DNA from 2 places in the Rhizomicrobium palustre genome. Region 2 is predicted to be linked to the other one. Evidence: riboswitches for the same ligand, from Rfam matches in the RefSeq annotation. Region 2 holds a riboswitch; the other holds the start of a gene.
What was found. Region 2 has a riboswitch for glycine ahead of gcvT (glycine cleavage system aminomethyltransferase GcvT). Riboswitches for the same ligand answer to the same signal wherever they lie in the genome.
Positions count from the first base shown of each region.

Region 1: linked by a shared signal. The riboswitch ahead of FHS83_RS02140 (trimeric intracellular cation channel family protein) and the one ahead of gcvT (glycine cleavage system aminomethyltransferase GcvT) in region 2 are both predicted to bind glycine.

Region 1 is NZ_JAASRM010000001.1:492,112-495,520, forward strand. Features, by position in the region: gene FHS83_RS02135 (amidase) at 49-1,629, shown strand; glycine riboswitch at 1,696-1,781, shown strand; glycine riboswitch at 1,785-1,863, shown strand; gene FHS83_RS02140 (trimeric intracellular cation channel family protein) at 1,916-2,581, shown strand; gene FHS83_RS02145 (response regulator) at 2,725-3,409, shown strand, end outside.
Region 2 is NZ_JAASRM010000001.1:3,040,213-3,043,621, reverse strand. Features, by position in the region: gene gcvH (glycine cleavage system protein GcvH) at 1-298, opposite strand, end outside; gene gcvT (glycine cleavage system aminomethyltransferase GcvT) at 302-1,420, opposite strand; glycine riboswitch at 1,470-1,582, opposite strand; gene argS (arginine--tRNA ligase) at 2,119-3,409, opposite strand, start outside.

The sequences.
Region 1 (3,409 bases), 2.5 Mb from region 2:
GCAAGGACGCTCTGTTTTTCATCACGCCTATAAAAGGATCGTGAGTTGATGACGCTTCGCCAGATCGCCAGCGTGGCCGTTTATGTGAGCTTAAGCATCTTTGGCGCGCGGGCCGCAGAAGCAGCAATGAATACCGACGCCCTGGTGACCGAAGGGCGCATCCAAGACATTCAACACGCCATCGCCGAAAAGCGCACAACTTGCGTGCGTGTAGTTAAAGCGTACCTGCGCAGAATTGAGGCATATGACAAGCCGCTTAAGCTGAACACCATCGCCCTGATCAATCAGGCTGCTTTGGAGGATGCGCGCAAGCTGGATGAAGAGCCGCAAAGCTTGCGCAATACGAAGCCGCTCTTCTGCGTACCGCTTCTGGTCAAAGACAATATCGATACGGTCGGCTTTCCCACCAGCGCCGGATCAAAAGCGCTGCTCGATAATTTTCCGGCCCAGGATGCAGCGATCATTCAGCGCCTGAAAGCGGCCGGCGCAATCATTCTTGCCAAGACCAATATGGCCGAATGGGCCTTCAGCCCGCGCAATACGGTGAGTTCGTCCTATGGCGTTACCGCCAACGCCTATGACCGCGCGCGTACGCCCGCAGGTTCATCAGGGGGAACGGCCAGCGGTATAGCGGCGAGCTTCGGCTTGGCAGGGCTTGGCACCGACACCGGAAATTCCGTACGCGGACCATCATCCTTTACGAGCCTGGTTGGCATGCGCCCAAGCCTCGGCCTTGTCAGCCGCAGCGGTATCATCCCCTTGGAGCTTGATCGCGATACCGCAGGCCCCATGACCCGCAGCGTGGAAGACAATGCCCGCATTCTGAGCATCATCAGCGGTGAAGATGGCGCGGATTCGATCACCCAAAATCCAGCTGCCCGCGCCAAGGTTGAGTACATAAAATTCCTCAAACGGGACGCCTTGAAGAGCGCGCGGATCGGTGTGTTGCGCGCCCTGGCGCCGGTGGAGGACACCGATCCCAAAGTGCTGGCCACCTTCAACCGCGCCATCGAAGAGCTTAAAGCCGCAGGGGCCACGATTGTCGAAGCGGTGGAAATTCCCAATCTCAAGATTCATCTCAACGACGGGTATTATTGTTCGCGCTTCGCGTTTGACGTGAACACCACACTCGCCAAGGCGCATTCCCCCTCCAAGGTAAAGGACGTGGAAAGCGTGTATCAGGCTGGGCTTTACGCGCCGCAAAACGAATACGACTTCAAACGCTTTCTGAAGAATTCCAAATCCGACCCCGGCACGACCTGCCCCTATATGCTGGATCATCCAGGCCGAGCTGCTTTCCTGAAGGATGTGGAAGCGGCGATGGATGGCGCCGAACTCGACGCGCTGATCTATCCCACCTGGCGTTTCCCACCGCCAGCGCAGGAAAACGCCACCAGCCAATACAAAGGCGATAACTCGCAGCTGATCTCGCCCGCCACCGGCATGCCCGCGATCACCGTACCCGCAGGGTTCACGGATGGCCTGCCGGTAGGTTTGCAAATGCTTGGACGGCGCTTCGACGAGGGCCGCCTCTATGGCCTTGCGTATAGCTATGAGCAGCACACCCATTGGCGCAAACCGCCGTATGGGCTCGACCCGCTCGAAGCCGCCCCCGGCACGGATAAGTAGAAACGCCATCCAATCAGCCAGCCATTGGCAAAGCCCGGCGATCCGTGCATAAGCCGTCGCGTCCGTTATGACGATACGGGAGAGACCGGGACACCGGCGCCGAAGGAGCAACCGCCCCGGAAACTCTCAGGCAAAAGGACCGTATCGCCAGGACGATCTGAAGAGCGATGCGGAAAGGCATCCACCGAAGGGGTAGTCCGTGCGCGGACGAAACTCTCAGGTTCCATGACAGGTGGGGCGCCGCGGAATTGCGGGTGCCAAAACGCTTGCCATGAGGACCTTATAAATGGATCAAATCTTCGCCTTTTCTCGCGCAGGCGCCGCCCTTCCCTGGCTTGGAAGCGCCAAAGGCGTACTGATGGCGCTCGACTATGCGGGGGTGGCTGTTTTCGCTATGACCGGGGCACTTGCCGCCGCAAGGAACCGCCACGACTTCATCGCATTCGCGGTTTTCGCTCTTGTCACCGGCATTGGAGGCGGCACGCTGCGCGATATTATCATAGGTGCACCGGTATTCTGGATCCACACGAGCGGATATTTGCTGGTGTGCATCATCGGAGCCACACTGGTTTGGCTATTGGGCCATCGCTTGTGGCGCTCCAGCGCGCTTATCTGGCTGGATGCAGTGGGGCTCGCCGGATATGCGGTGCTGGGCGCATGGAAAGCGTTGGATGCGGGCGTGGCCCCACTCGTCGCTGTAGCTATGGGCGCAATCACCGCTGCCTTTGGCGGCATCTTGCGTGATATCTTCGCGGAGACCCCTTCCGCACTGTTGCAGCGGGAAGTCTATATCACCGCCGCTCTTGCCACCGCCGCGACATTCGTGATCTTGCGAGCGACCGCGCTGGATCCCATTTTATGCGGCATCATCGCTTTTGGCGCTGGATTTGGGCTGCGCGCGGGGGCCATTACTTGGCAATGGAAGCTTCCAGGCTTCCAGCGCACGCCTTGAGCGTTGTGCGGTAGTCTACGCCCAATCTTGAGTTGTTCGAATATGGAGGTATAGTCGAGACCTCGTGCAAGCAGGCTGTGGCCATCTCGATCTCTTCGCTGCGCCGTGGCATGCACCAGAGGCAGCCATCAAGTACTGAAGCCATGAGTGATCTGGTTCTGATTGCGGAAGACGATAAAGAAATCGGCGAGATTCTATCCGCCTATTTCGAACGCGAGGGATTTCGAACGGTCAATGCCGCCGACGGCAAGATCGCCCTCGACCTGCATCTCGCTCTGAAGCCCGATATCGTGCTCCTGGACGTGAAGATGCCCCAAATGGACGGATGGGAGGTGATCGCGGAAATCCGCCGGCGTGGAAATACGCCCGTGATAATGATCACCGCGCTCGATAAGGATATAGATCGCTTGCAGGGCCTGCGGATCGGCGCCGACGATTACGTGGTCAAACCGTTCAACCCCATCGAAGTGGTAGCCCGTGCTAAGGCGGTGCTTAGGCGCGCGAGCGCTGCAAGGTTCGGCGGTCTGCTACGGGTGGGGCCCGTCACCATCGATCTTGATAGCTATGTGGTACAGGTCAATCAGGGCAGCGACACCTCCACGTTGCAGCTAACGCTGACGGAATTTCGCATTCTGGCGCATATGGCGCGCATGCCCAGCAAAGTCTTTTCGCGCGGCGAGCTAGTGGATGCATGTCTTCCCGGCGGCGATGCGTTGGACCGGACCGTCGACAGCCATGTCAGCAATTTGCGCAAGAAGCTTGATGCCGCCGGAGCCGCGAACATGCTCTCCGGCGTGCGCGGGGTTGGGTATCGTCTCATTTCGGGGT
Region 2 (3,409 bases):
GCTTGAAGAACCAGCCCTCGCCTTCCGGATCGGCATTGACGCGCGCCGGATCATCGGCGAGGTCGTTGTTGCCCGCCGTGACGGTGCCGGAGACCGGCGAATAGACTTCGCTCGCCGCCTTGACGCTTTCCACCACCGCGGCCTCGCCACCCTTGGCGACGGTCTTGCCGACAGAGGGGACTTCCACGAACACGACGTCACCGAGCTGCTCGGTGGCGTGGCTGGTGATGCCGACGGTGCCTTCATCACCCTCGACGCGGATCCATTCGTGCTGGTCCGTGTAATAGGTCTTCGACATGGGTCAGGCTCCTCGCTTGTAGCGGTTGGGGACGAAAGGCATGGGGGCCACTTTGGCCGGGACGGGTTTGCCGCGGACGATGAGGTCGATCTCGCTGCCATCGGCAGCAAAGGCAGACTCGACATAGCCCATGGCGACCGGGGCATTCAGGCTGGGGCCGAAGCCGCCCGAGGTGATCTTGCCGATGATACGGCCGGTCTTATCGGCGATCTCGGTGCCCTCGCGCGCCGGGGCGCGGCCTTCGGGGCGGATACCGACGCGCTTGCGGGCGGTGCCGTTAAGAACCCGCTCCATGATCTTGTCGGCAGCCGGGAAGCCCTTTTCGGTCTTGCGGCGCTTGCCGATGGCCCAGACGAGATTGGCTTCGGCGGGATCGGTGGTTTCGTCGATGTCATGGCCATAGAGGCAAAGACCGGCTTCGAGGCGCAGGGAATCGCGGGCGCCGAGGCCGATCGGCATCACATCCGGGTCGGCGAGCAGCGCGCGGGCGAGCTTTTCGGCATCCTGGCCGCCGACGGAGATTTCAAAGCCGTCCTCGCCGGTATAGCCGGTGCGGCTGACGATGGCCTCCACACCTGCCACTACGGCGCGGCGCACGCGCATGAAGGTCAGGCTGTCGATGCCGGGCGAGAGCTTTTCCAGCACCGCACCCGCGGCCGGGCCTTGCAGGGCCAGAAGGGCACGGTCGGGACGCTGTTCCAGCGCCACCTCGCCCGCCAGCTCGCGGGAGATATGGGCGAAGTCGCTGTCCTTCATGGAGGCGTTGACGACGAGATACATCGCGCTCTCGCCTGCCAGCCGCGAGGCCATGAAGTCGTCCTTGATGCCCCCTTCAGCATTGAGGAGCAGGCCATAGCGCTGCTGACCTTCTTTGAGGCCAATGAAATCCGACGGCGCCAGCTTCTCGAGCGCGGCGGCGGGATTGGCGCCATGCAGGAAGGCCTGGCCCATATGCGAGACATCGAACAGCCCGGCTTTCTCGCGGGTGTGCAGATGCTCTTTCAGGATACCAGCCGGATACTGCACCGGCATTTCATAGCCCGCGAAGGGGACGAGTTTGGCGCCAAGCTCCACATGCAATGCATAGAGCGGCGTACGGCGTAAGGCTTCAGCGTCGGTCATAAAGGCCCAATGACGTTTGAGATGAGCGCCTTCCGCGTCCTCGCGGAATCCGCGCCCCTCTGTCATTGGACCTGAGAGATTTCCCCCTGACCGCTTGGCGGATCGGGGTTACCCCTTCGGTGAGACACGCTGAACGCGCATCTGCTTTCCAGAAGTTCATCCCCTTCGCGGTCCTTTTGCCTGAGAGTTTCCGGGGCGGTTGCTCCTTCGGCCTTCGCCTTCGGCTTCGGCCCGACAAGTCGGCCTTCGCAGAACGCGAGGGCTGGAACTGTCTGCCTTGGCAGAAGGAAAACGTCTCCCGCGAGGGATCGTTTGCTCACCACAAAACCGGCGCCTCCCGGCGGGGCCTTGCGTTGGGGGGAAGTATCACGAGGGGGGGATGGAGTGTCAACGAGAAGGCAGTGATTGTTTTTGCGGCAGGAAAGTTATCCCCCACCCTTCGCCAGTTCCCCACTCCCCTTGAGGGAGAGGAAGAAAAATCACGGGGTTAGGGGCGCGCCGCATGACTGGTCGAAAGGAACAAAGAGGCGCGGCGCTAACCCCGATGATTTTTCAGGTGAGGGGTGAGTGCCGCGATAGTGACCCCTCACCCGCAAAATCTAGCACTTAGCCTCGGATCGCATAGGCTCGGCCAATCTTGCACTCGGCTAAGTGCAAGATTTTGTGCCCTCTCCCTCAAGGGGAGAGGGAAACAGGACTTACATCCGCTCCGGAACTTCGATCCCGAGCAAATCCAGGACTTTGGTCAGAGTTTCCAGCGTCAGGCCGCAAAGGCCGAGGCGCGAGAGGCGCTTTTCCTCGTCATGCTCGCTCATGACGTGGTGTTCAGCGTAAAAGCGGCTGAAGGCCTGGGCGAGCGTGAACACATACTCGCAGAGGATGTTCGGGGCGCGCTTTTCCTCGGCGGCTTCCATCGCATCGGGAAGCGCCAGGATCTGCAACATCAGCGCGCGCTCTTCCGGCGAGCGGATCACCGGCGCGGTACCGATCAGCCCCTCTTCCGCCGCGCGGCGCAGGATCGAACGGATGCGCACCGCCGCGTACTGCAAATACGGGCCGGTCTTACCCTCGAATTTGGTGAAACGCTCGAGGTCGAAAATGTAGTCCGTCAGGCGGTAATTGGAGAGATCGGCGAATTTCAGCGCCGCCACGCCCACCTTCTGAGCGATGTCTTCTTTCTCGGCTTCGGGATAATCGGCACCGATGCCCGCTTCCGTAAGACGCTTCCTGGCCTCCTCGGTGGTCATGGCAATGAGATCGAACAGCTTCATCACCCCGCCCGCACGGGTCTTGAAGGGCTTGCCGTCGGCGCCGTTCATGGTGCCGAAACCGGCATGTTCCAGCTCGGCCTTGCCCGCGAGACCGGCCTTCTTGGCGGCGCGGAAAACCTGCTCGAAATGGCCGTGCTGGCGCTGATCGACCACATAGAGAATGAGGTTCGGGTCCAGCTCCTTCACGCGATCGACAATGGTCGCCAGATCGGTGGTGCCGTAGAGTACCGCGCCATCCGACTTCAAAAGGATCAGCGGCGGCATTTCTTTTTTGTCGCCGGGCTCGGCAACCTGCACGACGAGCGCGCCTTGGCTTTCTTCCGCAAGACCGCGCGCCTTCAAATCCTCGACCATCGGCGGGATGATGGGATCGACGCTGGCTTCGCCATTCCAAAGATCGAACTCGACGCCGAGGCTGGCATATTCGCGCTTGAGGCCCTTCTCGGACACCGCGAAGAAATGCTTCCACAGCGCGACATAACCGGGACGCCCGCCCTGCAATTCGGCGGTGGCTTTGCGGGCCAGTTCGAGCCGCGCTTCATCGGCTTTGCAGGCCGCTGACGCTGCCGGATAGAGGACCTCAAGATCATCCATGGTGACGGGCGATTCTTCCGGATAAGGGCCGGTGAAAGCCTCGTCGAAATAGATCGGCGCGATACCGCGCAAGGCCACTTCGGAGATCAGCTGGCCCATTTGCAGGCCCCAATCGCCGAGATGA